One region of the Mesorhizobium sp. KACC 23794 genome, then DNA from elsewhere that is predicted to be linked to it. Evidence: predicted binding sites of a transcription regulator. Region 1 holds the regulator's gene; each other region holds the start of a gene.
What was found. Region 1 encodes LexA, which represses DNA repair genes until DNA is damaged. Its sites were predicted from a motif close to TGTTCNNNNTGTGTTCNG; they were not measured.
Positions count from the first base shown of each region.

Region 2: ACSBOB_RS31380 (DNA recombination protein RmuC) is a predicted target of LexA. The motif match lies at 5,722-5,739, and genes of this name have one in related genera.
Region 3: ACSBOB_RS24815 (PA0069 family radical SAM protein) is a predicted target of LexA. The motif match lies at 4,596-4,613, and genes of this name have one in related genera.

Region 1 is NZ_CP197465.1:3,707,881-3,718,597, reverse strand. Features, by position in the region: gene ACSBOB_RS18130 (ABC transporter permease) at 1-293, shown strand, start outside; gene nikC (nickel transporter permease) at 290-1,183, shown strand; gene ACSBOB_RS18120 (ABC transporter ATP-binding protein) at 1,180-2,016, shown strand; gene ACSBOB_RS18115 (ABC transporter ATP-binding protein) at 2,013-2,801, shown strand; gene lexA (transcriptional repressor LexA) at 2,993-3,703, shown strand; gene ACSBOB_RS18105 (ComEC/Rec2 family competence protein) at 3,697-6,270, opposite strand; gene gltX (glutamate--tRNA ligase) at 6,427-7,851, shown strand; gene gltA (citrate synthase) at 8,032-9,321, shown strand; gene ACSBOB_RS18090 (lipid-A-disaccharide synthase) at 9,365-10,537, opposite strand; gene ACSBOB_RS18085 (LpxI family protein) at 10,534-10,717, opposite strand, start outside.
Region 2 is NZ_CP197465.1:6,477,395-6,488,111, reverse strand. Features, by position in the region: gene hpf (ribosome hibernation-promoting factor, HPF/YfiA family) at 1-555, opposite strand, end outside; partial or broken gene rpoN (RNA polymerase factor sigma-54) at 929-2,425, opposite strand; gene lptB (LPS export ABC transporter ATP-binding protein) at 2,630-3,445, opposite strand; gene ACSBOB_RS31395 (LptA/OstA family protein) at 3,445-4,011, opposite strand; gene lptC (LPS export ABC transporter periplasmic protein LptC) at 4,026-4,715, opposite strand; gene def (peptide deformylase) at 5,115-5,645, opposite strand; gene ACSBOB_RS31380 (DNA recombination protein RmuC) at 5,773-7,032, shown strand; gene ACSBOB_RS31375 (hypothetical protein) at 7,120-7,248, shown strand; gene ACSBOB_RS31370 (SRPBCC family protein) at 7,318-7,782, opposite strand; gene ACSBOB_RS31365 (hypothetical protein) at 7,857-8,252, opposite strand; gene ACSBOB_RS31360 (right-handed parallel beta-helix repeat-containing protein) at 8,313-10,717, shown strand, end outside.
Region 3 is NZ_CP197465.1:5,046,226-5,056,942, forward strand. Features, by position in the region: gene ACSBOB_RS24785 (S49 family peptidase) at 1-186, shown strand, start outside; gene ACSBOB_RS24790 (hypothetical protein) at 269-454, shown strand; gene ACSBOB_RS24795 (4-(cytidine 5'-diphospho)-2-C-methyl-D-erythritol kinase) at 464-1,363, shown strand; gene moaB (molybdenum cofactor biosynthesis protein B) at 1,593-2,141, shown strand; gene ACSBOB_RS24805 (calcium-binding protein) at 2,195-3,556, opposite strand; gene ACSBOB_RS24810 (glycosyltransferase) at 3,961-4,470, opposite strand; gene ACSBOB_RS24815 (PA0069 family radical SAM protein) at 4,688-5,842, shown strand; gene ACSBOB_RS24820 (ribonuclease HII) at 6,245-6,931, shown strand; gene ACSBOB_RS24825 (F0F1 ATP synthase subunit B) at 7,073-7,552, opposite strand; gene ACSBOB_RS24830 (F0F1 ATP synthase subunit B) at 7,563-8,186, opposite strand; gene ACSBOB_RS24835 (F0F1 ATP synthase subunit C) at 8,247-8,471, opposite strand; gene ACSBOB_RS24840 (F0F1 ATP synthase subunit A) at 8,544-9,293, opposite strand; gene ACSBOB_RS24845 (AtpZ/AtpI family protein) at 9,333-9,740, opposite strand; gene ACSBOB_RS24850 (cell wall hydrolase) at 9,975-10,717, opposite strand, start outside.

The DNA of each region.
Region 1 (10,717 bases):
GCGCAAAAGGCATGACCGAGCGCCGCGTCGTCTGGCGTCACGCGCTCGGCAACATCGTCGTGCCGCTGATCACCGTCGTGGCGCTGAGCTACGCTTCGCTGCTGGAGGGCGCCGTGCTGACCGAGACCGTGTTCGCCTGGCCGGGCCTCGGCCTCTACATCACCCGCTCGCTGTTCAACGCGGACATGAACGCCGTGCTTGGAGGAACCATGCTGATCGGCGCGATCTTCGTCTGCCTCAACGTCTTCTGCGACATGCTTTACCGGCTGCTCGACCCAAGGGCTCGGACATGACCGCGCGCGACTGGCTGCTCACCGACACGCCGGGTTCGCGGCGCCAGGCCTCCTTCGGCCACTGGTATCGCAACTGGCTGGCGTTCCGCGGCAATCCGCTGGCTATGGTCGGCTTCGCGATCGTGCTCACGCTGATCCTCGTCGCAGTGCTGGCGCCGATACTGCCGCTGCAATCGCCGACCTTGCAGTCGCTGTCGACGCGGCTGCAGCCGCCGGGGGCCGAGCACTGGTTCGGCACGGACGAGCTTGGCCGCGACATCCTCTCGCGCGTCGCCTGGGGCGCACGGATCACGCTCACCATCGTCATCATGGTGGTGGTGATCGTCGTGCCCATCGGCCTGCTGATCGGCACGATCTCCGGCTACATCGGCGGGGCGGTCGACGTGGTGCTGATGCGCATCACCGACATTTTTCTCGCCTTCCCACGGCTGATCCTGGCGCTGGCCTTCGTCGCGGCGATCAAACCGGGGCTTGAGAGCGCCATCATCGCAATCGCCCTGACCTCCTGGCCGCCCTACGCCCGCATCGCACGCGCCGAGACGATCACCGTGCGCAACGCCGACTTCGTCAAGGCTGCCCGCCTGCAAGGCGCATCCCGCTTCCGCATCATCTGGCATTACATCGTGCCGCTCTGCACCGCCTCGGTGATCGTGCGCATGACGCTCGATATGGCAGGCATCATCCTGACCGCCGCCGGCCTCGGCTTTCTCGGCCTCGGCGCGCAGCCGCCCACACCGGAATGGGGCGCCATGATCTCCACCGGCCGCGACTACCTGCTCGACCAATGGTGGGTGGCGACGATCCCGGGCATTGCCATCTTCGTCGTCAGCCTCGGCTTCAACCTGCTGGGCGACGGCCTGCGGGACGTGCTGGACCCGAAACGCTCATGAGCGGCGCGATCCTCGACGTCGAGAATTTGCGCGTCACCTTCCCGACCTATCAGGGTTTTGTGGACGTGGTTCGCGGCGTCAGCTTTTCGCTCGGCCGTGAGCGGCTGGGCATCGTCGGCGAATCGGGTTCCGGTAAATCGCTGACCGGCCGCTCGATCATGCGGCTCGTGCCGCCGCCCGGCCGCGTCAGCGCCGACCGGCTTTCCTTCATGGGTCTGGACCTGCTCAAGGTGCCGGCAAAGGAGATGCCGAAGATCCGTGGCAAGCGCATCTCCATGGTGTTGCAGGACCCCAAATTCTCGCTCAATCCGGTGATGACCGTCGGCCAGCAGATCGAGGAGGCGTTTCGGCTGCATGTCGCAAAAGATCGGGCGCTTGCCCGCGCAAAAAGCATCGAGGCGCTGAAGGCGGTCAAGATCCGCGATCCGGAGGCGGTCTATCACCTCTATCCACACCAGCTTTCCGGCGGCATGGGCCAGCGGGTGATGATCGCGATGATGCTCATCCCCGAGCCGCAACTGCTGATCGCCGACGAGCCGACCTCGGCGCTCGACGTGACGGTGCAGTTGCAGGTGCTCGCCATCCTCGACGACCTGGTGCGCGAGCGCGGCATGAGCCTGATCCTGATCAGCCACGACCTCGGCATGGTGTCGGCCTTCTGCGACCGCGTGATGATCATGTATGCCGGCAAGGTCGTCGAAACCGTCAAGGCGAGTGAACTCCACCGGGTCCAGCATCCCTATGCCAAGGGGCTGCTCGCCTCCTCGCCGCGGCTCGGCGACGACCGGCCGGAACTGCCCGTGCTGCAACGCGATGCGAGTTGGGCAAGATGACCGCGCCGATGATCGCGATCGAAAACCTCGGCATCAGCTTCGGCAAGGGCGCGCGCCGGCTCAGCGCGGTCCGAGAGGTGTCGGTTTCGATTGAGGAGGGCGAGGCGTTCGGTCTGGTCGGCGAATCCGGTTCGGGCAAATCGACGGTGCTCAACGCGATCGCCGGGCTGATCGGCGACTACTCCGGGACCATCCGCATCGGCGGCACCGTTGTCGCGCCGACACGCAGCCATGCGCAACGACGCTTGATCCAGATGGTATTCCAGGACCCGTATGGCTCGCTGCACCCGCGCCATACCGTCGACAAGGTGCTGTCCGAGCCGGCGCGCATCCACGGGCTGCCCGACGTGGAAAAGCGTGTCGAGCGCGCGCTGGCCGATGTCGGGCTGAAGCCGGAACACCGCTTCCGCTTCCCGCACCAGCTTTCCGGCGGCCAGCGCCAGCGCGTGGCGATCGCCCGCGCCATCATTTTGGAGCCGCGCGTGCTTCTTCTGGATGAACCGACCTCGGCGCTCGACGTGTCCGTGCAGGCGGAAGTGCTCAACCTCTTGCGGCGCCTGCGGCGCGAACGCGGCTTCACCACCATCATGGTCAGCCATAATCTGGCTGTAGTTTCCTACATGTGCGACCGTGTCGCGGTGATGAACCGCGGCCGCATTCTCGAGACCTTGGCCAGCGCCGACCTGGCCGCCGGACGGTTCGAGCATGCCTATACGCGGCAGCTTTTCCGCGCCAGTTCGGGTTACGACCGTGAGTTGCTGCAATATCTGTGGGAAGAGGCCTGAACTCGAACACCATGCGCGCGGACAGCGTCAGCCTGCCTCAGACCTGGACGCGATTTGCCATCGCAGATTCTTGATTTCCGCATCATGGTTGCCCCCGTCTTAACCCGATATTTAACGGTTGCGGAACACAACTGGAACAGATAGTGTTTTGTTCTGGTTTTGTTTTTGGTGTGATTCTTGACGGGGCCAAGATGCTGACGCGCAAGCAACACGAACTCTTGCTATTCATCCACGAGAGATTGAAGGAGTCCGGCATTCCTCCCTCCTTCGACGAGATGAAAGAAGCCCTTGATCTGGCGTCGAAATCCGGAATCCATCGGCTGATCACGGCGCTGGAGGAACGCGGCTTCATTCGCCGGCTGCCGAACCGGGCGCGGGCGCTGGAAGTGCTTCGGTTGCCGGACTCGATCGCGCCCGGCCTCAATGCGGCGAGAAAATTCTCGCCGAGCGTGATCGAGGGCAGCCTTGGCAAGCGCCCGGCGGAACCGTCCCGCGTCGCCGGCAATGACGATTCGGGTTCCGGGATATCGATCCCCGTCATGGGCCGCATCGCGGCCGGCGTGCCGATCGATGCGATCCAGCATCGGACGCATTCCATATCGGTTCCACCGGAAATGCTGTCCGGCGGCGACCATTATGCGCTGGAGGTCAGGGGCGATTCGATGATCGAAGCCGGTATCCTCGACGGCGATACGGTGATCATCCGCAACGCCAATACAGCCATGCCCGGCGAGATCGTCGTGGCGCTGGTCGACGACCAGGAAGCAACGCTGAAGCGTTTTCGCAGGAAGGGCGCTTCGATCGCGCTCGAAGCTGCTAACCCGGCCTATGAGACCCGCATCTACGGTCCGGACCGCGTTCGCGTTCAGGGAAAACTGGTCGGGCTGATCCGCCGCTACTGATTTTCCGGCGGCGCCTGCGGGCGCGCCTTGCCTTGGTAGGGCGGAAGCCCGCGAGCCTCGCGCGAGAATATTCTGTGTCTGTGCCATGGGCGGTCCGGCGAGCGGATGGCGAAACGAACTTCACCGGGTTGCCCGTCGCTGGACGGCAGGTGGACCGCCGCGCTGCCATGCCGGGCGAGGTCGCGTTTGGTGACCACGGCAACGGCAGGGTTGGCACATTTCAGCGGCACGGTCGCGTTGTCGAGGATTATGACGCCGGCAAAAGAACAGGCGATCCGCGCTTCTTCCGGATCGGATGTGTGGATGATGGCGATGCCTGACGGATGCCATGCGACGCAGGTGACGTCGTCGCACAGGAAGGCGCTCGATGAATCGTCCGCGCCCCCGTCTGTTGCATCCTCGAATGACGCAACGGTTAGATTCCCGGCATAGGGGTTTTGAACCAAGGCTATCCGCCTTGACGATAAGGACCCACCGGGCGAAGGGCCATTGCCCTCGTCCCTGCCTGCATTGCTTTTCTTGTAGACGGCCTTCGCCGTCTTGACGCCTGCGGAAGGCGCTGGCGGATCGGGACCGACATCCCTGGTCGGCTTGTGAATTCCATAGGCCTGCAGCGTTCTTTTCCAGTTCTCGGCTGTGAAGGCGTTGGGCCGTGGCCTGTTGACGGCCATCAGGCTCTCGCTGGTGCGATAGCCCACCAGCCGCCCGTCCTCCGATATCAGCACGTCGGGGGTGCGCGTCGCGCCGAGCGTCAGCAGGCCGGCAAGCGCGAACGGCAGCGCGAGAAACCGCAGCCACGTCGTCGCCACTGTCGCCACGATCAGCGCGATGGTCAGCAGCACCACGGACTTTCCCGATATCAGGCCAACCGCGTCGATCGGCGAACGCGCCGAAAACCATTCCGCCACAACGATCATCGCCGTGATGCCCTTGCCCATCACGTCCAGGAACGGCCCGTCGAGGCCGAATGGCATGGCGACTGCCGCAAGCACTGCAAAAGGCACGACCAGCAGCGACACGATCGGCATCGCGGCGAGATTTGCGGCGAGGCTCAGCGGCGCGATCCGCTGGAAATGATAGGCGCCGAAGGCAGCCGTGGCGAGGCCGGCGACCAGCGACGTCAGGAGCAGCCCGACGACCAACGCGCCGACATGCCGCGCCGCGATCGAAACCCATCCTCGTTTCGGGTGGTGGAAAGGTCCGGACCCGGTGCGCCGTTGCGTCCAGAATGCGTAGGCGCCGACAAGGGCGGCCGTCGCCGCGAAGGACATCTGGAAACTTGGACCGATCGCCTCGTGCGGGGTGATCGCCAGCACGATGATGGCCGAGATGGCCAGGTTGCGCATGGTCAGCGCCGCCCGGTCGAACACCAGCGCGATCAGCATGACGGCCAGCATGAGGAAACTGCGCTGCGCCGCGACCTCGCCGCCGGAGATCGCAAGATAGGCGGCAATCGCGACAAGGCCGGCCAACGCCGCATATTTGCGGACCGGCCGGCGCGACGAAACGCCGGGGAAAAGCGCGAAGCCCGCCCTCAGCGCCGCGATCACCACGCCGGCGACCAGCGCCATATGCAGGCCGGAGATCGAGATGATGTGATAGAGGCCGGTGCGCCGCAGCGCCTCGCTGACGTCGTTTGGAATGCCCGCGCGCACGCCGACCACCAATGCGGCGGCAATCTCGCCTTCGGCCCCGCCGATCCTTTGCCGGATCCTCGCGGCGATTGTGTTGCGGGCATTCTCGATGAAGGTGCCGACCGAAGCGGAGAAACCAGTACCGGGTTCAGCGACGATGTCCGGGCCTTTCATGAAATAGCCGCTGGCGCCGATGCCGTCGAAATAGCTCTCGAACGAGAAATCGTAGCTGTCGGGACGCACCGGCCCGGAGGGCGGACGCAGCCGGACGAGGCCGTTGATGATCGACCCCGCCGCCACGCCCGCCGGCGCGTGGCGCGCGGTGGCGCGGATACGTTCGGGTGCATATCGCAGTTTCGGGCGCTCGGTCGACATCAGGTCGATGGTCAACCGGGCACGGCCATTGGAAAGCGGCTCGATGGCGACGACACGGCCGGTGATACGGGTCGATATGTCGCCGCCGAGTATGCTGGTGCCGGCCCGCCAGGTTTCGCCCTTGGCTAGCAATGCGCCGCAGAGCGTGAGCATGACCGCCAGCGCCGCCAGTTGCCCTGCCGTATGGCGCCGCAGAAGCACCGCCGTGCCCAGGGTAGTCAGGACGCCGGTTGCAAGAGTCACGAAAGCCGGCTCGGCCGGAAGGCTGAAATACAGGAAGGCGCCGGCTGCGAGAAACACCGGCACCAGCAGGAACAACGTGCCGCGTTCCACTTCCAGCGCGGTCGCGTTTCGCAAGGCAACGGCCGCCCGGGAGGCCATGACCGGCACGGGCGGCAAGTGTGCTCCGCTGCGCCACCATTGTTCCAGCCGGGTCTGGCGCCGGGGGATGACGACAAGTTCGCGGGATGGCGAAGCGACAAGGTGGGCGGCGGTCTCCATGTCCGTTTTCCGGAACAGGAACCGCTCGTCCAGGTCGCCCGCGGACACCTCCGACATGGCCTTCATCCAGCCCGCGCCAGGGCTTCATGGCGCATTGCGCCAAGCCGCGTCTGCGGCCTTGCGCGCCCGACCTTCTATGCTACATGAACGCCAGCAATTTTCCATGCACCGTCAGCGCGAACGCGCAGGGCGGGCCTCTCTTCGGAAATCTCGATGTCCCGCCCCGTCGTCACACGTTTCGCTCCCTCGCCTACCGGCTATCTCCATATCGGTGGCGCGCGCACCGCGCTGTTCAACTGGCTCTATGCCAGGCATACCGGCGGCCGGATGCTGCTTCGCATCGAGGACACCGACCGTGAACGCTCGACCGATGCGGCGACGGCTGCGATCCTCGACGGTCTGGCATGGCTCGGCCTGAAGTGGGACGGCGAACCGATTTCGCAGTTCGAGCGCGCACCGCGCCACCGCGAGGTGGCCGAGGACTTGGTGCGCATTGGCAAGGCGTATCATGCCTACGAGACCCCCGCCGAACTCGACGCCATGCGCGAGAAGGCACGTTCCGAGGGTCGCCCGCCCCGCTATGACGGCAGTTGGCGCGACCGCGACCCGTCCGAGGCGCCGGCTGGTGTCAAGGGAGCCATTCGAATCAAGGCGCCGAGCCAAGGCGAGACGATCGTACACGACCGCGTGCAGGGCGACGTGCGCTTCCCCAACAAGGACCTCGACGATTTCATCATCCTGCGCTCCGACGGCAACCCGACCTACATGCATGCCGTCGTCGTCGACGATCACGACATGGGCGTCACCCACATCATCCGTGGCGACGACCACCTGACCAATGCCGCGCGCCAGCAGGTCATCTACGATGCCATGGGCTGGGAAGTACCTGTCATGGCGCATATCCCGCTGATTCATGGCGCCGACGGAGCAAAACTGTCGAAGCGGCACGGCGCGCTCGGCGTCGAGGCCTACCGGTCGATGGGTTATCTGCCGGCAGCACTTCTGAACTACCTCGCCCGCCTCGGCTGGAGCCATGGCGACGACGAAGTCATGGCGATGGAAGACATGATCCGCTGGTTCGAGATCGAGGATGTCAACCGTGGCGCGGCGCGCTTCGACTTCCAGAAGCTGGAGGCGTTGAACGGCATCTACATGCGCCGTATGGACGCCGGCGAACTCACCGATATCCTTGTCGACACGCTGCCCCATCTTTCGGCGTCGGGCTCACTGGCCGCCGGTCTGAAAGACGCCCAGAAGTCGATGCTCGCAGCCGCGATGCCGGGGCTGAAGGAGCGCGCGAAGACGCTGGCCGAACTCGCCGACAGCGCATCCTATCTCTTCGCGGCGCGGCCGCTGGCGATCGACGACAAGGCCGCAGCGCTGCTTGGCGAGCGCCCGCGGACCCTGCTTGCGGGCGCACTGGCGGCGTTGAAGGATGTCGGCGGCGAATGGACGGCGCAGACGACGGAAGCCGCGATCCGCGACTTCGCGACCGCTCACGGCCACAAGCTCGGCGCCGTCGCGCAGCCTCTGCGCGCGGCGCTGACCGGGCGCAGCACTTCGCCCGGCGTGTTCGACGTCTTGGCCGTATTGGGCCGCGAGGAAAGCCTCGCACGTATTGGAGATCAAATCGATTAGCATGTCGCCGTTCTCATCAACGGCCATTGTAACCGTCCTGTTGCGATGCAACATTGCGGCCAAGTCAGACTATTCTCGGAACCGGGCCGGGAGCAGGAACGTCATGCTCTTTTCGGCTTCTCTTCCGTCTGGCGGCGTTCCTTCGCCGCTATCCCGGGTTCACAGCAAAGGGGTATCCGTATGAGCGAATCCACAGCGAGACTGGAATTCAACGGCAAATCGCACGAGCTGCAGGTTCGATCGGGCACCGTCGGGCCGGATGTGATCGACATCGCGGCGCTCTACAAGGACACGGGCGCCTTCACCTACGATCCCGGCTTCACCTCCACCGCGAGCTGCGAATCCGAGATCACCTTCATCGACGGCGACGAAGGTGTGCTGCTGCATCGCGGTTATCCGATCGACCAGTTGGCCGAGCACAGCGACTTCCTCGAAGTCTGCTACCTGCTTCTTTATGGCGAACTGCCGACCAAGTCGCAAAAGGACGACTTCGATTATCGGGTGACCCGCCACACCATGGTGCACGAGCAGATGTCTCGCTTCTTCACCGGCTTCCGCCGGGACGCGCATCCGATGGCGGTGATGTGCGGCGTGGTCGGCGCGCTGTCGGCCTTCTACCACGACTCGACCGATATCTCGGACCCGCACCAGCGCATGGTCGCCTCGATCCGGCTCATCGCCAAGATGCCGACGATCGCCGCCATGGCCTACAAGTACCATATCGGCCAGCCCTTCATCTATCCGAAGAACGAGCTGAACTTCGCCGCCAACTTCCTGCACATGTGCTTCGCGGTGCCGTGTGAGGAATACAAGGTGAACCCGGTCCTCGCCCGCGCCATGGAGCGCATCTTCATCCTGCATGCCGACCACGAGCAGAACGCCTCGACTTCGACCGTTCGCCTCGCTGGCTCGTCAGGCGCCAACCCCTTTGCCTGCATCGCCGCCGGCATCGCCTGCCTGTGGGGGCCGGCGCATGGCGGCGCCAACGAGGCGGCGCTGAACATGCTGGGGGAGATCGGCACCGTCGACCGTATCCCGGAATACATCGCCCGCTCGAAGGACAAGGACGATCCGTTCCGGCTGATGGGCTTTGGCCACCGCGTTTACAAGAACTACGATCCGCGCGCCAAGATCATGCAGAAGACCGCGCATGAAGTGCTGGGCGAGCTCGGCATCAAGGACGATCCGCTGCTCGACATCGCGATCGAGCTCGAGCGGATCGCGCTGACCGACGATTATTTCATCGAGAAGAAGCTCTACCCGAACGTCGACTTCTATTCGGGAATCACGCTGAAGGCTCTCGGCTTCCCCACCACAATGTTCACCGTGCTGTTCGCCGTCGCGCGCACTGTCGGCTGGATCGCGCAGTGGAAGGAGATGATCGAGGATCCGCACCAGAAGATCGGACGGCCGCGCCAGCTCTACACAGGCCCGACGGTTCGCGATTTTGCGCCGATAGCGAAGAGATAGGCAGTCGGGAATAGGCAGTGGGCAGTAGAAGAAACAATACTGCCTACTGCCTACTGCCTACTGCCTTCATCACCACCTCAGCGGCGAGTTCGCCGGACGGCCTCTCGGTGCGCATCCGCCGCGCCACCTCTGCGAACCCGTCCTTCTGCCAGGCGCGCATCGGCGTGTCGGCGAACAGCGCTTCCAGATCGCGCGCAAGGTGTTCGGGGCGGACGTAGAAATTGTAGAATTCCGGCACGATGGCGCGGTCCGCGATGATGTTCGGCAGCAAGGCGGACCATACCGTGACGAGATACTGGAACAGCCGTCCGACCGCGTCGACCTTGTAGCAGGACACGAACGGCACGCCGGCGAGCGCCAGTTCCAGAGACACCGTTCCCGAAGCGATCAGCGCCGCGTCGGCCTCGCCGAAGGCGCGCCACTTGCGCACGGGGTCGAGGATAATCTCCGCCTTGTCCGGCCAGTCGGACGTGGCCTTGCGCACGATCTCCGCCACATGCGGCACGGTGGGCAGCGAGACATTCAGCCTGTGTCCGCGCTCCCGAAGCTTTGCCAGCGTCTCGCCGAACGGCGCCAGCAGTGCGTTGACCTCACTGCGCCGCGAACCCGGCAGGACGAGCAGGTTGCGCGGCTCGCCCGTCGGCGAAACCTGCCGCTGCTTCTGCATGCGTGCGGCAACGGCAATGCCCGGATCGGTGGTCAGCCTGTGGCCGACGAAGGTTCCGGGCGGCCCGGCCAGCCGGTCAAGTTCCGCCGGCTCGAAGGGTAGCAGGCAGAGGATGTGATCGACATGCGGCCGCATCGCCGGCGCCCGGCCTGGCCGCCATGCCCAGACCGAGGGACAGACATAGTGGACGATCGGGATCGACGGATCCAGCGCCCGGACCTTGCGAGCGACGCGCAGGGAAAACTCCGGACTGTCGATGGTGACGAGGCAGTCCGGCCGCGCGGCGACAACAGCCCGCGCCGTCTGGCCGATACGGCGGATCAGTCGCGGCAGATCGCGCAGGATGGCCCCTACCCCCATCAGCGCGATCTCGGAAGCATCGAACAGCGAACGCAGGCCAAGCGATTCCATATGCCGGCCGCCGGTGCCTACCAGTTCGACGTCGCGGCCGGAAACGCGGCGCAGCGCTTCGATCAAGTCATGGCCGAGAAGGTCGCCGGATTCCTCCCCGGCGATCACCCCGATCTTCAGCGGGCGCGCTGCGCTCATGCCGGGCCGCCTTGCGGCAGGCCGACCACGAACAGGCCGAGCGCATCGGCGCGCGCCACCAGCTCGGCGCTGTCGAGCACAAGCGAGCGGCCGGCCTCGACGCCGATGCCGGCCAGGCCCGCCGCGTGGGCGGCCTCTACTGTCAGGGGCCCGATCGACGGAAGGTCGGCGCGCAGTTCC
Region 2 (10,717 bases), 2.8 Mb from region 1:
GATCCAGCCGATATTGCCGTCCGGCCGGCGGTAGACGATGTTGACGTGGTCGTTCCCGGCATTGCGGAAGACGAAGACGGGGCTCTCCTTGGTATCGAGCTCGATCACCGCGGAGGCGACCGACATGGTCTTCAGCGCCATGCTCGATTCGGCGACGATGGCCGGCGAATAATCGTCGGCGACTTCGGCTTCGTCGTCTTCGGCGATTGCCGCCATGACCGTATAGGCGACATCGCTCCGGTCGTCGCCGGCCGTGCCGAAGCTGCGCGACTTGAGCCGGCGCTTGTAGCGGCGCATGCGCTTTTCCAGCCGCTCGGCGGCGCCGTCGAAGGCGATGACCGGATCCTGGGCGTCGCTGGTCGCCTGCAAGGCGGCGCCGCTGTCGAGATGGATCATGCAGTCGGCGGTGAACCGCGAGCCGGCCTTGGCGACGGTGACATGCCCGGCGAAACCTCCGTCGAAATATTTGTCGATGGTTTCGCCGATCCGCGCCTCGATGCGGGTGCGGAACGCATCGCCGATATCCATCTGCTTCCCTGAAATACGCAGGCTCATGAGATCGCCGACCTTCCTGTTCAGTCTTCCAACGGGAGTGAGTTTATACCGGTTCCGGTGGCGCACAAGCATGACAGCGCTCTAGCGACGGGCAGCCTTCTCAACTTCAGGTTAGCCACTTGCCGTCTCCCGACGGAAATCCGTCCGGCCCATGGGCGCGGGCTTCTAGTGAGTTCGGTATGCCTTGTCAATGAAGGGACGACCGCCGCAACGGAAGCTGTGGATCGCCGCCGCCCGAACCAAGGGCGCCGCGCCGTCCTAGCGGCCCGCCGTGGTCATCGCCCGCTTTTCGCGCCGGCGCTGCACCGAGGACGGAATGTTCATGCCTTCCCGGTACTTGGCGACCGTGCGGCGGGCGATGTCGACGCCGTCCCCGCTTTTCGCGCCGGCGCTGCACCGAGGACGGAATGTTCATGCCTTCCCGGTACTTGGCGACCGTGCGGCGGGCGATGTCGACGCCGTCCTTCTTCAGGATATCCACAAGCGCGTCGTCCGAAAGCACGTCGTCGGGTTTTTCTTCGTCGATCATCTGCCGGATGCGGTCGCGCACGGATTCGGACGAATGTGCGTCGCCGCCGCCGGACGCGGCGATCGATGCGGTGAAGAAATAGCGCAGCTCGAACACACCGCGCGGCGTCAGCATATATTTGTTGCTGGTCACCCGGCTGACGGTCGATTCGTGCATGCCGATCGCGTCGGCGACGTTGCGCAGATTGAGCGGCCGCAGATGGCGGATGCCATGGAGCAGGAAGGCATCCTGCTGCCGCACGATCTCGGTGGCGACCTTGAGGATGGTCCGTGCCCGCTGGTCGAGGCTACGGGTGAGCCAGTTGGCGTTCTGCAGGCATTCCGCAAGGAACTCGCGGTCGCCCTGGCTTTTGGCCCGCTGCGACACCTGCGTGAAATAGATCTGGTCAACCAGCACCCGCGGCAGCGTGTCGGGATTGAGCTCGACCGTCCAGCTGCCGTCGCTGGCGGATTTCACCTCGACATCGGCGACGATCGTGTCCATCGCCCCGCCGGAGAAGGCCAGCCCGGGACGCGGGTCGAGCGCGCGGATCTCCGCCAGCATGTCGAGGAGATCCTCCTCGTCGACAGCACATATTTTTTTCAAGGCCTGGAAATCACGTCGCGCCAGCAGCTCCAGATTGGCGACAAGCGAACCCATGGCGGGATCGAGGCGGTCCCTCCGCCTGAGCTGCAGGGCAAGGCACTCGGCGAGGTCGCGGGCGAACAGACCGGGCGGGTCGAAGGACTGGCATGCCGACAGCACGTCTTCGATTTCGCCGGCGCTCGCCCCCAGCCGCTGGCCGATCTCGGCGATATCGCCTCGAAAATATCCTGCCTCGTCGAGATCGTCGGTCAACTCATAGGCGATCAGCCGTCTGGCCGGATCGGGAAAGCCGAAGGAGATCTGCTCGCCGACATGATCGCGCAAGGTGAGCCTGGTTGCCGCAACATCCTCGAGGTCGAAACCCTCGGCGTCGCCGCCTCCGCCGGTGCCCGCCGATTTCCATTGCGCGGCGAGATCCGGGCCGAGCCGTTCGCTTGTGCCGGGGTCGTCCGGGAAGACGTTCTCCAGCGACGTATCAAGCCGCTCCGAGATGGTTTCAGCCGTGACGGAGCCGGTGGCCTCGTACCAGTTGTCATCCGCCGCGCCGTCATCCCGGTCCTTCAGGACCTGGTCGGTCGCGGCGTCGTCCTGCGGCTCCTCGATGCGCTCGAGCAGCGGGTTGCGCTCGATCTCCTCGTCGACGAAGCGTTCGAGTTCGAGATGCGTGAACTGAAGCAGCTTTATCGACTGCATCAGTTGCGGCGTCATGATCAGCGACTGCGACTGCCGCAACTGCAATTTGGCCGACAATGCCATGTCCGGTCGTCTTGCTCCTCGCCGATACGCCGCCCGGAGGTCCGCCGCATACGGCGGCGGGACGGGACAGCCGGGCAATGAAACTGGCCCGGCTTTTGCTTGTCAAGCAGAACAGGTAAGGAAACCCTTTATCGGCAGGCCCGAACGCCGGATTTTTCTGAAAAGAGCCGCCGAAATCGCAGAAAATTGCGCAGCGCGTTACAATCAGAGCGTAAAGCTCTCGCCAAGATAGAGCCGGCGGACGTTCGGGTCGGCGATGATGTCGTCGGCGCTGCCGTGCTTCAGGATCTCGCCGCTGTGGATGATGTAGGCGCGGTCGATGAGCTTGAGCGTCTCGCGGACATTGTGGTCGGTGACCAGTACGCCGATGCCGCGGGTCGTCAGATGCCGGACCAGTTGCTGGATGTCGGCCACCGCGATCGGGTCGATGCCGGCGAAGGGTTCGTCGAGCAGCATGTAGTGCGGCCGGCTGGCCAGCGCGCGGGCGATCTCCAGACGTCGCCGCTCACCGCCGGACAGCGACATGGACGGGGCCTTGCGCAGGTGTGAGATGTGGAATTCCTCGAGCAGCGCATCGAGCGATTTCTCGCGCTCCTTGCGGCTGGTCTCCACCACTTCCAGCACGGCGCGGATGTTGTTCTCGACATTCAGGCCGCGGAAGATCGACGCTTCCTGCGGCAGGTAGCCGATGCCGAGACGGGCGCGGCGATACATCGGCATCGAGGTGATGTCGAAGCCGTCGATCTCGATCTTGCCCTTGTCGACGGGCACCAGGCCGGTGACCATGTAGAAGCAGGTGGTCTTGCCCGCGCCGTTGGGGCCGAGCAGACCCACCGCCTCGCCGGCGCGCACGCCCAGCGAGACGCCGTTCACCACCTGCCGGCCCTTGTAGCTCTTGGTGAGCCCCGTGGCGATCAGCGTGCCTTTCAGTTCGGCAGCATGCCGGCTCACCGCGGGTGCGGCGGGCGCAAAGCGGAGCCGTCCCGACAAGCGGGACAGCAACGAGTCTCCAGATGTCATCAGGGTTTCTGCGTACCGGGCGTGATCGTCATCTGGACGCGGTTGTTGCAGCCGTCGACCTGCGCGCGGCCGGTCTTCATGTCGACGGTGAGCTTGCAGCCTACAAGCGCGTTCTTGCCTTCGGAAAGCACGACCTCCTTACCCGAAAGCACGAGAATCTGGCTCGCCATGTCGAACGTGCCGCTATCGCCGGTGGCGACCTGAGCGTTGGACTTTATGTACACCTTATCCTGAACCTCGAGCCTGTCGATAGCGGCCGAACCGGTCGCCGCCGAGCCGGTGCCGTCATTGGCGTAGAACACCGTCATCTTGCCGGCCTTCATCAAGGTCGGCCCCTGGGTGACGTTGACGTTGCCGACGAACACTGCCTTGCTCTCGCCGTCGATGACCTCCAGGCGGTCGCTCTCGATCTGGATCGGCAGCCCGCTGTTGATGCTGAGGCCTTGCAGCCGCCCTGTTGCCGTCTTAGGCGCGGGCGCCGCTTCCTGTGCGTGAATCGACAATACCGGCAGCGCCAGCAATGCGAGCGCCGCGCAAGCGGACAGTCTGAAATGGTTCCCGGTCATGCCCTTACCCACCCTCATTGGCTCGCCATGTCTTTCTTCGGCAGCACTATATGCACCCGGACGCGCTTGTCGAAAACAACGACTTTCCCACGATCCTCGACCGACATCGTGTCGGAGGATATCGAGCCGCCCTTGTAGTGGATCTCCACGGGCTGGTCGCTGGACATGCGTCCCGCACCCATGTCCAGCAACGCCGAGGCCAGCCTGGCGACGGCGCCGTCGGACGTCGTGATATTAATCTCGCTCTTGATATCGAGAATGTTGGTCATGCGATCGAACAAACCGCGCGCGGTCTCGATCTTCGCCGACCTGGTCGCGTCGACCGGCACTGTCGCGGAAATCTCCTGCAACTCGACGACCGCGTCGTTGGCGATGTCCTGCACCGCGCGAAGCGCACTGACAGAATAGGGCCTGTTGTCGTTGGTGAAGCCTTCGAGCTTGGGGCTGGCCATCACCAGCTTGCCCTCGGAGACCGCCGTGTCCTCGGCGGTGATCTCCGCCAACGGCGTCGAGCGATACGACTGGAAGATGAAGATCGCGGCCATGATCAGCGCCAGCGACGGCAAGGCGATCTTCAGGACGCCGACGATGCGCGAATGGCGGGCGGCATTGTGGAACATGGCCGAACGCTCGGCCGCCGACCCGCCGGGGGCGACGATGGCCTGCGTGGATGCGTCCGTCGTGTCTGGCGATCGTGCCAACATTGCGTACCTGTCTCGTGTCGCGGCGCAAACCGTGCCCGTCGCGCCGGATCGCCAATTGACTGACCGCGATCAACGTGCCGAAAGCCACGAAATTATGGCCAACTGCTTGATACCGTTTCGGCCCTCCCCCTTCCGCAAGCGCGGAACGGACCGATGCGGGGACTTCATCCGAACGTTTGCAGGCTTGCGGCCGGCCCTCGATCTTGCGTACGCACCGGCGGCAAGCTTGTCGCAGTGCGCGGACATCAGCGCAATATGGTCATCTTTGAACGGATTGTCAGCCCTCCCTGGCGCCGGAAACCGGGGGCATCGACAGTTTTTCCTGACATTGCTAACCGTCGGTCAGCGCAATGCGCGGCATCCAAGGCGGTTGTGCCACTTTCTGATGCCAGGACCGGCCTAGCCCACCATCGTACCTGACGGACGGTCCTTGGCGAGCTTGCGGAATTTCCGGACCACGATGTCGCGTTTCAGCCGCGAGATATGGTCGATGAACAAGACGCCGTCGAGGTGGTCGATCTCGTGCTGGAGGCAGGTCGCCAGCAGGCCCTCGGCATTGACCTCGTGCTCCTTGCCGTCGAGATCCAGATACCGAACCCGGACGGAAGCGGGCCGCTCCACCTCGGCATAATAGTCGGGGATCGACAGGCAGCCTTCCTCGTAGACCGATCGCTCGTCGGCGCGTTCGACGATGACCGGGTTGATGAAGACCTGCGGCGCCTTCGGCTCGTCTTCCTTCGCGAGATCGATGACCAGCATGCGGATCGGTTCGCCGACCTGGATCGCGGCAAGCCCGATGCCGGGTGCGTCGTACATGGTGTCCAGCATGTCGTCGGCGAATTTGCGCAGCGGCGCATCGAAGCGCCCGACAGGTTTCGACACCAGGCGAAGCACCGGATCGGGGAGGATAATCAGCGGCTTGATCGACATGAGCTTCAGGTCTTGATGGGGGTTGGTTTCAGGTAATGGCTTGCGCGGAAGGCGTCAACGGGGGAGGCTCGACAAGCGTTCCTGCTTTGATCTGCAAGCGGGCGGCGAATCGGCTATCCTCGCAGGGATGACCGACCTCGCACAAATCCTCGACCAGCCGGTAGCCCAGTTCGGCGCGACGGTGGTGACCCTCGCCCATGCGCTGGCCGGGTTCGGGCTCCTGTTCCTGGTCTTGCTGGTGGCGCTCGTCGTCTCGCTGTGGCGCTCGGCCTCGGCGCGGGCGCTGGCCTCGGCGGACGCTGCCGACCATGCCCGCCGGACGGAGTTCCGGATGGCCGGCATATTGCAGGCGCAGGCCGAGATGCAGGGCCGCATGAGCACCGTGGCCGACGTGCTCGGCGCGCGGCAGGCCGAGCTCAACCAGTCGATCGGCCAGCGCCTCGACGCCATGACCGGCCGGATCGGCCAGACCATGGCGGAGCAGACCAAGTCGACGCACGAGAATCTTGCCCGCCTGCAGGAGCGGCTTGCGGTGATCGACACCGCGCAGAACAACATCCAGTCGCTGGCCGGGCAGGTCGTGCAGTTGCAGGCGATCCTGTCCAACAAGCAGACACGCGGCGCCTTCGGCCAGTCGCGCATGGAGGCGATCGTCGCCGACGGCCTGCCGCAGGGCGCCTATGCTTTCCAGGACACGCTGTCCAACGGCAATAGGCCGGACTGCACGGTGAAGATGCCGAACGGCGCGCCGCCGCTGGTCATCGATGCGAAATTTCCGCTGGAGGCGTGGAATGCGATCCGCGCCGCGGCTGAGGCCGACCAGAGCGGGGAGGCGCAGAGGGCGGCGCAGCAGGCGTTCCGCCGCGACTTCGACGTGCACATCCGGGCGATTTCGGAAAAATACCTGCTGTCGGGCGAGACCCACGACACGGCCTTCATGTTCGTGCCGTCCGAATCGATCTTCGCCGAGATCCATGAGAATTTCGAGGCGATCGTCCATCGTGCCCACAAGCTGCGCGTCGTCATCGTCTCGCCGTCGCTGCTGATGCTGTCGATCCAGGTGATCCAGTCGATCCTGAAAGACGCCTCGATGCGCGAGCAGGCGCATCTGATCCAGGGTGAGGTGGTGCGTCTGATGGAAGATCTTTCGCGCATGGACGAGCGCGTGCGAAAACTGCAGGCGCATTTCGGCCAGGCCAGCAGGGATATCGACGATATCCTCGTTTCGGCCGGCAAGGTCGCCAAGCGCGGACAACGGATCGAAGCCTTGGAGTTCGGCGATCCGCCGCAACCGGCTGCGGTGCCGATCGAGCCGGAGCGCCCACGCGGGGCGGAGAGCAAGACGGGTCAGCTGCGGCTGCGCGTGGTAGAGGACGGCTCGGTGTGATCCGAAGTTCACTGCGCGGCGCGGAGCATCTTGCGCGGCGGCAAAACTCCTGATTCATTTGGGACAGGATCAACAGGAGGATTGGAAATGGCCAAAGGTTCCATGCGACCGGGCAAGGAAGCCCGCAAACCCAAGAAAGACGCCAAGAAGCCGGCGGCGGCGCCGCTGCTGCATGCACCCGCCGTGCCGGCGATGAAGATCAAGGAAAAGAAATAATCCTCTTCCTGATCTCGCTCGTTGCTGAGGCCGCCTGGGTGATCGGGCGGCCATAAGACGTTTTTTTGCTCAGAGTTTCGCGGCGACTTCCGCGAGTTGGTCGGCGCACTGGCCCCAGCCTGCGTGGAAACCCATCTTTTCGTGCGCCTCGCGGTCTTCGGCCGTCCAGTGCAGGACGCGCGCCGTGTATTTCGTCTTATCAGGCCCCGCATCCTCGAAGGTGAGGATCACCGTCATGAACGGCTTTTCAGATGGTTCCCAGGCTTTGACGAAGGCGTCGGTGACGACGATACGCTCGTTCGGCACGACTTCCAGATAGACGCCACGGTTCGGAAACTCGCTGCCGTCCGGCCCGGCCATGACGATCAGGTTCGATCCGCCCGGCCGCACGTCGAGCTCGGCCTTGGGCGTCGTCCACGGCTTCGGCGCGAACCACAGCGGCAGGAGGTTTGCGTCCGTCCAGCAACGATAGACGTTTTCGCGCGGCGCATCGAGGATGCGGGTCAGCACCAGTTCGCTGTTGCCGGCGCACAGCGGTTCCGACAGGCACAGCCGATTATTTTGCGAGCCGTCCCGTACAGAACTACGGGTGCGGTGGGAGAATAGCTTCAATGGCTGGCGAGCCGCCCGGACGTTCCGCCGGCAGGATCAGACGTGCTTGCGGCCGCCGGCCGCACGAAACCAGTCGCCGGGTAGGGATACCACCCGTCCTGCCTCACCGGCTTGTGGTCGATGGCCACCCTTTTCGAGCGCCGGAAGGCGTCGAGGGCCTGGAGCCCGAGGCCGGAAGCCTTCCAGCCGCCGAAGGGCAGGGCGTCAGTGCGGAATTCGGCGGGGCGGTGCTCGACCTGCTCGGCCACCACGCGATGCGCCGGCGCTTGCGCGACAATGCCGCGACGATGGCTGCCCGGCCGGGGCGCGATCGCGCGGCGGAGGCGATCCTCGCGCTGCTGTGATCGGCCTTCGACGCCGCCAAACCTCTGCGCCGTATAAAAACCCGACACGCCGCCCTAGAGTGTCCTCGGCCAACTGCCATGTTGGTCGGATTGGCAAAGAGGTTTTCCATGGATCGACGCAGTTTCCTGATTGGCGCCGGCGCGGCGGTGGTGGCGGTGCGGTCGGCTGGCGCCCAGGATGGGTCTTCCGGGCTGACGGTGCTGGCAGACAAGGTGACCGCGACGGAAAAATCCGTGCCGGAAGGCGTCAATCGCCTCGTGACATTCGCCTACGATGCCGCACAACATCCGACACGGGGCGGGGCACGCTACCGTCTGAGCGATGCCGACGAGACCGCGCGCCATCCGCAGGCGGCATGGTTCAGCAGCGCGAATGGCCGGTATTTCCTTCTCGACGAAAATCCGGCCTCGCCGCTCATGCTCGGCGCTGTCGGCGACGGCGAGACGGACGATGCCGCGTCCGTGCAGGCGACGAGGGACTTCTGCGTCGCGGCAGGCCGGCCGATGTTGATCGATGCCTACTTCGCACATGTCGGAAAGCTGGTGCTGGACCAGCCGATCTCCATCCGCGGCATCGGCAGGGGCGGCTGCGGGCTCTATCTGGCGATCAATCGCGAGATTGAAGGCGTCAACATCCTCGCGTCCGGGGTGACGATCGAAGACATCGAGATCCGGACCCATATCCCGAAGTCCATCCAGAACGGGCAAGGCAGCTATGGAACCTGCATCACCATCGGCAAGGTGATCTACGAACCTGTCAGGAAAGACGGCAAGCTGGTGGCGCCGGAGCTTGTTACCGCAACGGCTTTGAGCCGGCTGAAGTTGACGCGCGCGGAAGGGTCCGCCGTCGGGCATGCCATCGCTTGTGTCGGGCGCATTTCCGGTGTCGTCGGCAACGACCTGCTCATCGAAGGAGCCTCGCCCAAGCACCCGCATGGCGATGCCGTCCTCGTGCATTGGGGGTCGTCGGGCGAGGATTTTCCGCTCGAGCCAGATGGCACCACCGTCAAGCCGCTGGTGATGCGCAGGGATCCGGAGGCGTTCACCTACCATCCCAACAACATACGGTTCGAAAACCTTCGCGTCCGCAACACCGGTCGTCTGACAGCAATCTCCGCCGCCTATGCCGTGCAGATCGGCAAGGTCGATTACGACGGACTGGACGACGGCGTGGCACGCAACGGCGCCCAGCTTCTCGACCTCGTGGTCGGCGATGACGGGGATCGCTATGCGCATCCCGACGACCAGGGGAAGGTCTTTTCCAACATAAGCCTGACCGATGTCATCGCCTACAACATTGCCGGCTCTGGCATCAACGCTCGCGCGCTCATCGACGTTTCCGGCTTCGGCACGTCGAAACAGGCGAACGATCCGAACACTGGTGCGCGGTATCTGGAGCAGCCACGTTGGAAAAACATCGAGATCGCCAATGTCCTTATGGAGTCCGATCTTTCGGACACCACCGAACTGATCAATGTGCGCAACTTCCTGGGCGACATCACCTTTCGCGATGTCCAGGCGATCGCCAAGGTCAGCCAGGGTGGGTTCAGCCTTCAGCAATGCGAGGGTAACCTTCGTTTCGAGAATTGCACCGTCAATGGCCGTACGCTCATCAACGACTGCGACGGGGTGGCGATGCGGGAGTGCCGGCTGGTCGGTTCGATGTTGCCGGTGCTTGCGATCAAGCTGAACTCCAGCAAGGGATTTATGCTCGGCGAGCGGGTAACCGGCGGCAAGACCGGCGTGGTCGGCCGGATCGCGGCAATCCCGGACGAGACGACGCTCAACGTGCAACTGATCGAGAACTGGGCTCCCTTCGTGGAAGGCGAGGATCTCGTCGGGTCCGTGCGCGGCCGGATCGTGTCGATCGCAACCCAGTCCAACGCGACGTTGACCGTGCACGGCGAGACGGTGGGCGCGTCGCTCGGCGCCGATCTGGAAGCAGGTGGAACCGTGATCACCGTCTCGTCGAAAGGAGCGAGGCCGGGCTTTCCACGCGCGGTCAAGATCGGCGACAAGATCTCCTATGACGGCGGCGTTCTCTACGTTGCCCGCTATGCGCCGGCGAACACCGCGAACATCGAGGTCACGCCGGCGCCGGCGTCGATGCGCGCCGGCGGCGCGCTGGCGCTGGAACGGCGCAGCCGCAACTTGCGCTTCGAGAATTGCGACGTCAGCGGATCGAGCCGGGCTATCGACATGCGCAATTGCAATGCCGTGGCCTTCGAGGGCGGGCGCGTGCGCGACGCCGGGCAGTATGGGATGCTGGTGGGGGAGGGCGCGGAGGTTTCCGTCGATGGCACAATCTTTTCCAACAACGGCTTGCGCCGCCTTCTGCCGCAGGATGCGACCTTGCCGACCAGGGACATCGCGGTTTCCGAGAACGCCTTGTTCGCAGGACGCGGCATCCGCTTCGAGGATAGCGGCCGCATCGTCAACAACGTCAGCGTCAACGAGGGCGCCCTGGGAGGTTCATTGCAGAACAGCATATTCGCCGGCCAGCCCATCAAGGG
Region 3 (10,717 bases), 1.3 Mb from region 1:
AAGGCGCGGTTCGGCGACAGGACGCAGATGAAACTGATCACCCAGCCGCGCGGGCTTTTCGGCCGCCGGCTGGGTGTGTTCGGATCGAGCGCTGGCTTTTCTGTAGCCGACATCGCAAGCTCTGCCGCCGGGGGCCTGCTGGATGCGGCGGAGGAACGCGCGCTGTGGAGCCGATACGGGCTTTGAATGGCAAGCGGTTTACCGCTATGATGGTCGTATGCCGACCTGAACGGTCCTTCCGGCCGTTCGATGCAGGGAGGGAAATGTCATGCCGCAGCTCATCTTCTTCGCCGTTGTCGGCGTGGTCGCCTATTTCGGCTACCGCCATTTCGTGCGCGAGGCCGAGCGCGTGACCGCAAAGATCAAGCGCCACGAGCAGCAGGCAAAGACCCGTGCCGACGGCACGCTGGTGTTCGATCCGAAGACCGGCGAATACCGCCCTGCCAAGGACTGACGGTCCATCGTGTCGGAAACAGTTGCGGCGGTCGCCGAGGCGGCGCCGGCCAAGATCAACCTCGCCCTGCATGTCACCGGCAGGCGGCCGGACGGCTATCACCTGATCGAAAGCCTTTGCGTGTTCACCGCGTTCGGCGACCAGGTCGCCGTCGGCCCGGCGCCGCGCGACCTGTTCACGGTTTCAGGGCCATTCGCGCAGGACATCCCCGGCGGCGTGGACAATCTCGCCATCCGGGCGCGCGACGTGCTGCGCAAGGCCGCCGGATCGGCAGCCGTTTCGCCGGCGCTGATCTTCCTGGAGAAGAACGTCCCGGCATCGTCGGGCGTCGGCGGCGGGTCCAGCGATGCGGCGGCCGTATTGAGAGCGCTCAAGCGCTTCTGGAAACTCGATATCGATGCGGGCGTGCTTGCCCGTATCGGGCTGGCGCTCGGCGCGGATGTGCCGATGTGCCTGCATGCCCGGCCGCTGGTGGCGCGCGGTATCGGCGAGGTGATCCAGCCGCTCGAAAAGTTTCCGTCGCTGGCGCTGGTGCTGGTCAATCCGAGTGTGGCCGTCGCGACGCCCCAGGTTTTCGCCGCGCTTGCCCGCCGCGAAAATCCGCCGCTTCCTCCCCTGCCGGCCCGCAGGGATACGACCAGCCTCCTCGGTTGGTTGGCGACGACGCGCAACGACTTGATGGCACCTGCCTTGGACCTGGCGCCGGCGATCGGCGATACGCTGACCGCGCTGAGCGGCGCGGGTGCCGCCTTTGCGCGGATGTCGGGGTCCGGTGCTACATGCTTCGGTATTTTTAGCGACAACACCGCAGCCCAGCGCGCTGCCAACGCGATCTCGACGGCGCGGCCGGACTGGTTCGTCGCGGCGACGGAAACAACTGCTTCGGCTCCGCCCGGCACAGGGATTTGAGCATGGCGCTCCTTCACACCCCCCTCAGTCCTGCCGGACATCTCCCCCGCAAGGGGGGAGATTGGCAGCTTCAGTCCCGCCGCCCGTCCTGCATCGTCAGCGATTGGCGAAACCAGAGCGGCCGGCGAATCTCCCCCCTTGCGAGGGAGATTTCCGGCAGGACAGAGGGGGGTGCGAAGGAGCGCGGCATTTCAAAGTTTACGCGAGGAATCGCGCAGGCGAGGCACTGATGGCGCCCAACGACCGCCCCTTCATCCCCGTTGGCATCGCGGTGCTCACCGTCTCCGACACGCGAACATTGGTCGACGATAAATCCGGCCAGACGCTCGCCGATCGCATCGCCGAGGCCGGCCATGTGCTGGCCGACCGCGCCATCGTCACCGACGACAGGGAAAAGATCCGCGAAAGGGTGCTCGCCTGGTCGCGCGACGAAAAAATCGACGTGGTGATCACCACCGGCGGCACCGGCTTCACCGGCCGCGACGTGACGCCGGAGGCGCTGGAGCCGATCTTCGAAAAGCGCATGGACGGGTTTTCCGAAGTTTTCCACCGCATCTCCTACGACAAGATCGGCACCTCGACGATCCAGTCGCGGGCAACGGGCGGCGTGGTCAACGCCACCTTCGTGTTCGTGCTGCCGGGCTCGCCCGGCGCCTGCCGCGACGCCTGGGACGGGATCATCAAGCCACAGCTCGACTACCGGCACATGCCGTGCAACTTCGTGGAGATCATGCCGCGCCTCGACGAACATCTGAGGCGCGGCGCAAAACCGACCTGAAGGGCAACGCTGCCGGCGAACCGGTCGCGCCTCCCTTCGCAGTCTGCAAGTCCTCAGATTATGAGGAAATCGGCATTGGTCAGCGACAGCCCGATCGCGACGGTCGCGAATTGGATCGCCGCGCCCGCGCCGTTGCCATCGGCGTCGTAGCTGAGGTGGCCGGTATTCGCGTCATAGATGATGCGGTCCGAGGCGTCATGCGCCGCCGTTCCGGTCCAGAATGCAGCGGCGGACAGCGTGCCGGCCGCGCCGGCCTTGGCGAAGAAGGCATCGTCCAGCCACATCGTATCGGCGGCGGCGTTGAAGTCGGTGATGTGGTCGACATTCGACGCGGCGTTGAGCGCTGTGTTGAAGATGAAGGCGTCGCTGCCCGATCCGCCGGTCAGCGTGTCGTTGCCGTCATAACCCTTGATGAAGTCGTCGCCGGCGCCGCCATTGACGACGTTGGCGCCCTTGTTGCCGTAGACGCTGTCGCTGAACTTCGTGCCGGTGATGTTTTCGATCGAGCTGTAAATATCGCCGGCCGCAAAACCCGTGTTGATCGCCGCATTGGCCAGGCTGGCGACGACGCCGGTCACGGCACCGGAATAGCCCACGGTGTCCGTGCCTGAGCCACCGTTCAACTGATCGGCGCCATCGCCGCCAAAGAGCGAGTCGTTGCCAGCGCCGCCATTGATGACGTCCGCCTGGCTGGAGCCGACGAGCTTGTCCACCAAGCCCGTGCCGTTGACGGTAACGGTCCTGTTTCCACCGTCCCAGCCCGCGAAGGTGACGCCCGACAGGTCGACGATGTTGCCTGCAACCACCAGCTTCTGCGCGGTGCCTTCGTCGATGGTTACATGGTCGATCTTGCCGGCGCCGATCTGGTCGCCGGTCAGCCTTGCCGACACGCCGGTCCCGTAGAAACGCAGAATCTCGACGCCCGAGATGCTCGACGTGGAGAAGTCGTAGGTCCCCGCCTCATTGCCCATATAGATCGTGTCGATGCCGTCGCCGCCCTTCAGGGTCGATCCGGCGCCAACCTCCGACGGGGACTGATACCGAAAAAAGTCGGTGCCGGCGCCGCCGTCCAACGTGTCGGCGCCGCCGCCGCCGGAGAAGTAATCCAACTGGCTGGTGCCGATAATCGTTTCGGCGCTGCTGGTTCCGACATAGTTGAGCGTGTTCGACGCCTTCCAATTGCTGAAGGTCCAGCCCGCGGCCGAAAAACTGCTGCCCGCCGCGAAGTGGATATCGATCTCGCACGACTGGCCGTTGCCGTCGATGCCGAGCGAATTGGAGATATAGCCTCCGCCGAACTGGGCGCCGTCGAATATGGCATACATGTAGCCGGTCCCGCCGAATTCGAGAGCATTGACGTTGGTCACCGTTTCGCCGCGGAAGTTGTGTGACTCGGTAAGGATCAGGCTGGGCATTTAGAGTCGTTCCATTTCGCTTATTTTCGATTTCTGCCGTTTTGGCAGGAAATCGGTTTCGTTTTATCGACAACCGCAAGTAGGCGCGTCATGTATCCGACCGATGCTGCGGCCGTTGTTTTACGTAACGAGAAAAAACAAGGAGCCTGGGCAACCAAGGCGAGCGATGGTCAGTCGCCGGCCGACGGCGTCTCGTCTTCGTTGACGACATCGGCCAGCGCGATGCCCGACCATCGCATCCAGTCTGTCGCCTTGTCGGCCGTATATTTCTGGATCGCGCGTGTTTCAGCCGTGACCTGCTCCCTTGAGTTGCAAGGAGCCTTGGTGAAACCTCAACTTCAGTTCAGGTCAACGCCGAATGGGAACCGGTTGCCCGATCGATCATGGCGACGGCCGAGCGGCCGTCAGCGTTGCGGCTCCGCCACCCTGATCTCCGCGTCCAGCCGGCGCGAGGCGAGCCCGCGCGCGATCGCCTCGGCGCTTTGCGCCGACTTCGCGAGCGCGGCGGCTTGGCCCTTGCGGATGACAAGCCCCTCGGCAAGCGCGTTAGGGGCCGAGAACAGGCGCGAAAAAAACGGCTTGCGGTCGGCGCGGCTGCGCGAGAAGCGGGCCGGCATCGACAGTTTTCCGACATGGCCGACGACCGCCTCGGTCCAGCCGTCGACCAGGCGCGCGCCGGGCTCCAGCATCAGCAACCACTCGCCCTTGGCCTGCCGGATGCCCGCCGCGACGCCGCCTTCCGCCACATAGTGGCAGCCGGCATGCTCGGCGACGCGATGGGTCTGGTCGGTCGAGCCACGGTCGCAGACGATCACGTCGCGCACGATGCCCTCCACCGCCGCGCCGACCAGCGAGGCCAGGGTGCGGGCCAACGCTTCCTCGTGGTTCTTCGTCTCGATCAGCACGGTGAGCATCTGTTAGCCGAATAGCGGATCGCGCCGGCAAAGGCCAGTATCGCGGCGCAACACGGCGTTTTCCCTGGCGTTGACAGGTTCCCGGAGACCGCGCCATCGACGCGAGGGCGCCTCCGTGGAGAGAAAGTTCTTGCTTTGTTCCATTCGAACAAATAGGAATAGTTTCATGAACACCGCGATTCGCCATAGCTCCGACACCCCTTGGAACCGCGCCAAGATGGAACACATCGTGCGAGCCGACATTGCCGCCTTTGGAAGCGGCAGGTCGGACATGGCCAATGCGATGATCGAGGAAAGCGGCGTACGGATCGGCGAGGACCGCCGGCGCGGCCGCGCTGCGGGGGTCAATCCTTCCGGCCGTTTCGAGCCCGTCAGCCGCCATGTCTTCGACGACGGATGGAACTCGCTGGAGGAGCTTCCGCCTTTCAAGACGGAGGTGCAGGTCGAAAGGCCGCGTACCATCATCACCCGCAATAATTCACCGGACATCTCCTTCGACCGGTCGATCAATCCCTATCGCGGCTGCGAGCATGGCTGCGTCTACTGCTTCGCCCGGCCGACCCACAGCTATATGGGCCTGTCGCCCGGTCTGGATTTCGAATCGAAGCTCTTCGCCAAGCCGGATGCGGCAAAACTGCTGGAAAAGGAGCTTTCCAAGGAAGGCTACCAGCCGCGTACCATCGCCATCGGCACCAATACCGATCCCTACCAGCCGATCGAGAAGAAATACCGCATCATGCGGGAGATCCTCGAAGTGCTGGAAGCATTCGGCCACCCCGTCGGCATCGTGACCAAGTCGGCGCTGGTGACGCGCGACATCGACATTCTTGCGCGCATGGCGGAAAGGGGCCTCGCCAAGGTGGCGCTGTCGGTGACCAGCCTCGACCGCATGCTGGCGCGCACCATGGAGCCGCGCGCCTCGACGCCGACCAAGCGGCTGGAAGCGCTGCGCATGCTGAGCGACGCCGGCATCCCGGCCTCGGTCATGGTGGCGCCGATCATTCCCGGCCTCAACGACCACGAGGTCGAGCGCATCCTCGATTCGGCGGCGAACGCCGGCGCGCGCGAGGCGGGCTACGTCATCCTGCGGCTGCCGCTGGAAGTCAGCCCGATCTTCAAGGACTGGCTGCTGCGCCACTATCCCGACCGCTACCGCCATGTGATGTCGTTGATCCGCTCGATGCGCGACGGCAAGGATTACGATTCGGAATGGGGAAAACGCATGAAAGGCTCCGGCCCCTACGCCTGGCAGATCGGCCGCCGCTTCGAGATCGCCGCCAAGAAACTCGGCCTCAACCAGGAGCGGAGGCGGTTGCGGACGGATCTGTTCAAGGGCACGGAAAAGAAGGTGGAGCAGTTGATGCTTTTGTAGGGCAGTAGGGCAGTAGGGCAGTAGGGCAGTAGGGCAGTAGGGCAGTAGGGCAGTAGGGCAGTAGGGCAGTAGGGCAGTAGAAAGGGAGCGCGACCTTTCCAGACGGTCAACAGAAGTTGCGGCGCCTTCGCCTCTACACGAATTTCAATGCGAATGCCGGGAGCGGCTAGCCCTACTGCCCTACTGCCCTACTGCCCTACTGCCCTACTGCCCTACTGCCCTACTGCCCTACTGCCCTACTGCCCTACTGCCCTACTGCCCTACTGCCCTACTGCCCTACTGCCCTACTGCCTACTTCCTGTCCCCCGGGCCGCCCCAGCCCGGCGGCGCCTTCCCCGCCCCCGCCCCGATGGCCGGGAAGGCCTTGCGGAGAATCGGAGCGGATGCGAGTCTCGCCGCATCATGGCTCGCCCGTCTTCCGATTCTCCGCCCCTCTTCGATCTGGCGTTCAAGCCGGATTTTTCCTTCGAGCGAAAGGCGATGAAGCGTGGCCTGTGGCCGCTGGCCGGTCTCGACGAGGCCGGCCGCGGCCCGCTGGCGGGTCCGGTCGTGGCGGCGGCGGTGATCCTCGACCCCCACCGCATCCCCAACGGCCTCGACGATTCGAAGCGGCTCTCGGCGCAGGCACGCGAAGACCTGTTCGCCATAATTCTCGGCTCGGCGATCGGCGTCTCGGTCGCCTCGGTCAGCGCGACAGGCATCGACCGCATCAACATTTTGCGCGCCAGCCTCGAAGCGATGCGGCGGGCGGCATGCGGCCTGCATGTGAAACCGCTGCACGCGCTGGTCGACGGCCGCGACGTGCCGCCGGGGCTCCACTGCAGCGCCGAGGCACTGGTCAAGGGCGACCAGCGCTCGCAGTCCATCGCCGCCGCCTCGATCGTCGCCAAGGTGATGCGCGACCGGATGATGGAGAATTGCGGGCGCGTGCACGCCCATTACGGTTTTGAAAGCCACATGGGCTACGCCACGGTTCGCCACCGCACCGCCATCGGCGCCCATGGCGCCCTGCCCCGCATCCACCGCGTCACGTTTGCGCCGTTCCGGGTGGAAGCGGAGACGACGGTGGAAGTGCTGATCGAGGCGTGATCGGGCCAGCTTGTCCGATTTGGCCTGTCATCCCGCCAAGAAGGCGGACAACTGCCGAAGGCGAAATCTGTGCGACTGCTGCGGAATCAAAAAAGCCGCCGGAGTGCGGCGGCTTTTCGAAACTTTTGGAAATCAAGCCTGTCAGTTCAGGCGGGTCTTCAGTTCATTCAGCGAGGACTTGAACAGCTCGCCGCCGACCTTGGCGTCGACCTTGCCGGCAAGCACGGTGCGGGCCGCTTCGATGGCGATGTCGACGGCCTTGGAGCGGACCTCGTTGACGGCGTCGCGCTCGGCCTGGCCGATCTTCTGCTCGGCCAATGCGGCGCGGCGCGCCACATAGTCCTCGGTCTTCTGCTTGGCTTCGGCGACCAGCTGGCTGGCCTCGCGCTTGGCGTGCTCGACGATGTCGGCCGCGTCCTTCTCGGCTTCCTTGCGCTTGCGCTGGTATTCGGCCAGCAGCTGCTGCGCCTCCTCGCGCAGGCGGCGGGCTTCTTCCAGCTCGGCCTTGATCTTGACGGCGCGGGAGTCCAGCGACTTGCCGATGGTGCCCGGCACCTTCATGTAGAAGACGATGGCGAGGAAAATGACGAGGGCGATGAAAGCCCAGAATGTGGCATCCATGGTCGCCTCCTCAGCCCGCTGCCTTGACCGCAGCGGAAACACTTGCCTTGTCGACGGTGCCGCCGACCAGCTCGCGCACGATCTCCGTCGCCGTGTCCTCGGCAATGCCGCCGACTTCGCCCATGGCCTTGGCCTTGATCGAAGCGATGTTCGCCTCGGCCGCCTCGAGCTTCTGCTCAAGCTCGGCCTCAACGCGCTTGCGCTCGGCATCCGCATCGGCGCGGGCGCCGTCGCGGGCCTTCTGGCCGATCGCGTTGGCGTTGGCCTTGGCTTCCGCCAGTTCCTGTTCGTAGGCAGCAACCGCGGCGTCGGCCTCGCCCTTCATACGCGCGGCCTGCTCAAGATCCTGGGCGATACGGTCGCTGCGGACTTCGAGGATGCCACCGATGCGCGGCAGGACGACCTTCTTCAGGAACAGGTAGAACAGACCGAAGGTGATCGCCAGCCAGAGGATCTGGGAAGGGAAATGCGTCGGGTCGAACGGTGGGAACGCCCCGCCGCCGTGCTCGGCGCCTGCCTCTGTATGGCCTTCGAGACCCGGATGGGCTTCGCCCTCGGGATGCGCCTCGCCTTCCGGGTGCGCGCCGCCTGCCGCCGGAGCGGCCTCCTGAGCGTAGCCAGGTGTCACAAACATCTTCGTCCCCTGTCAGGAACCGGCCGCGGCATGCGGCCGGCAACATCTACCCGATGGATATCAGGTGAACAGCAGGAGAAGGGCGACGAGCAGCGAGAAGATGCCCAGCGCTTCCGTCACGGCGAAGCCGAAAATCAGGCGGCCGAACTGGCCGTCGGCAGCCGACGGATTGCGCAGGGCGCCCGCCAGGTAGTTGCCGAAAATGGTGCCGAGGCCGATACCGGCGCCGCCCATGCCGAGGCAGGCAATGCCTGCGCCGATCGCCTTTGCTGCATCTACTTCCATATCAAGCTCCTTAGTGGATCGAAATCCGGTTGAAATTCACGTGGGCCGCGGCAGCGCGCCGCCGCACCGTTCTCAGTGTCCGGGGTGCAGCGCGTCGTTCAAATACATGCAGGTCAGCACCGCGAAGACGTAGGCCTGGAGGAAAGCCACCAGGAACTCCAGCGCCGTGATGGCGACCGTCATGGCCAGCGGCAGGATCGCACCAGCGACGCCGACGGCGCCAAGCGCGCTCAGCGACGTCACGAAACCGGCGAACACTTTCAGCGTGATGTGGCCGGCAAGCATGTTGGCGAACAGACGGACGGAGAGGCTGATCGGCCGCGACAGGAACGAGATCACCTCGATCAGCACGACCAACGGCACCAGGATGCCCGGCACGCCCTGCGGCACGAACAGTTTCAGAAACCCGAAGCCGTGCTTCATGAAGCCGTAGACGACCACGGTGCCGATGACCAGCAGCGCCAGCATGAAGGTGACGATGATGTGGCTGGTGACGGTGAAGAAATATGGGAACAGGCCGATCAGGTTGGCGACCAGCACGAACATGAACAGCGAAAACACCATCGGGAAGAACTTCATCCCGTGCGAACCGGCGGCGTCGCGCAGCATGTTGGCGACGAATTCGTAGGACATCTCCGACAGCGACTGCATCCGGGTGGGGATCAGGCCGCGGCTCGACGTCGTGAGGTAGAGGAACGCGCCGCTGGCGGCGACCGTCGCCAGCATGAACAGCGACGAGTTGGTGAAGGAAAAATCCATGCCGCCGATCTCGATCGGAATCAGCTTCGCGATCTGGAACTGGTGGATCGGATCGTTGGCCATTCGGCCCCCCTCGTTCGCGGCGCGACGCGCCAGTCAATCTCAATTCCTGTCGCCGTCCTCCGGGCGCTTCTGCACCCTGATGCCGGCGTCGGCAACCATTCCGGCGGAGCGCATCACATTGAGGACGCCAGCTCCAAACCCAAGCAGCAGGAGCACGATCAGCCCCCAGGGCGATGTTCCCGCCAACCGGTCGAGCAGCCAACCAAGACCGGCCCCGACAGCCACTCCAGCGATGAATTCGCTCGACAGCTTCAGCGCCTGTCCGTAGCCGGCAACGATAGACTGCCTGGCTTTGCCCTCCCCGCCGCCCTCGCCGTGGCCCTTCGCCGCCAGCGATGCTTCGAGTTTCTGCCTGCGGCGCTCCAGCTCGTCGTCCGCAGCGCCCTGCCGACCGCCGTTTCCGGACCCGGTTTTTCCGGCTTCGCCTGGCAATTTTCCGCCAGCCACCGCAACCCCCTCGCCCGGATGCGACCAATCGTCGATCCGCTTCAAAGTCGCCGGCAACATAGTTAGAGGGCCCTCCCCCGTCAAGCCACGTAGCGGCTCGGCAGAAGATGTATTTTCTATTGATAAATCAATATCTTATCGAAGTGCGACATACTGACCCGCAGTTTGCGCGGCCCGACTCGGCGTCACGCCGCGGCACAGCCGTCCGCCGGAGCCCCCCAAGAGGCCGGTTAGTCAGCTCCAGCCGCCGCCGTAAGTGCGGTAGAAGATATGCAGTCCGATCTGGGTCATGCGCTTCATGGCGCGCGCCCAGCCGGGGCTGACATATTGCGCGTAATAGTGGGTGGAGGAACCCACCTCGGGGATGAAGATCTTGCCGGCGGTGACCGCCATCGCGATGTCCTGCGCGCGCTTGTAGTGCCCGGGGCTCAGCACGCGATCGGGGATGCCGTCGCAGGCGAAGGAGAACTGGCAGCGGTTCTTCCAGGAATCGTTCTGGTAGACGACGCCGCAGATCGTGTCGGGATAGGCCGGATTGCGGACGCGGTTCAGCACCACTTGTGCGACGGCCGCCTGGCCGCGCGACGATTCGCCCCGCGCCTCGAAATAAACCGCGTTGGCGAGGCATGTCTGTTCCGGCGCCGAGAACACGGATGCGGGCAGCGGCTCGCTCATCCAGGCGTGATCGCCCTCGGCGAGCGGCGGGATGAAGCGGCCATTGCTCTTGTCGAGTTCGTCCTGCAGCAGCGCCTCGAAGGGCGATGCGCTGGCGTAGTCCGGCTTGGGCGGCGCATAGGCGGTGGCCAGCACGTCGGCCTTGTCGCTGGTGATGAGGTCGGCGAGATAGGCGGGGATGGCGGGGTCGGGCTTCTTCTCTTCCTTCACGTAAAAGGCGGTGGCGATCTGGATCTCCTTGCCTTTGATGTCCGGCCTGGCAAAAGCCATCTTCAGTTCCGGCCCGATCGCCGGCCTCAGCA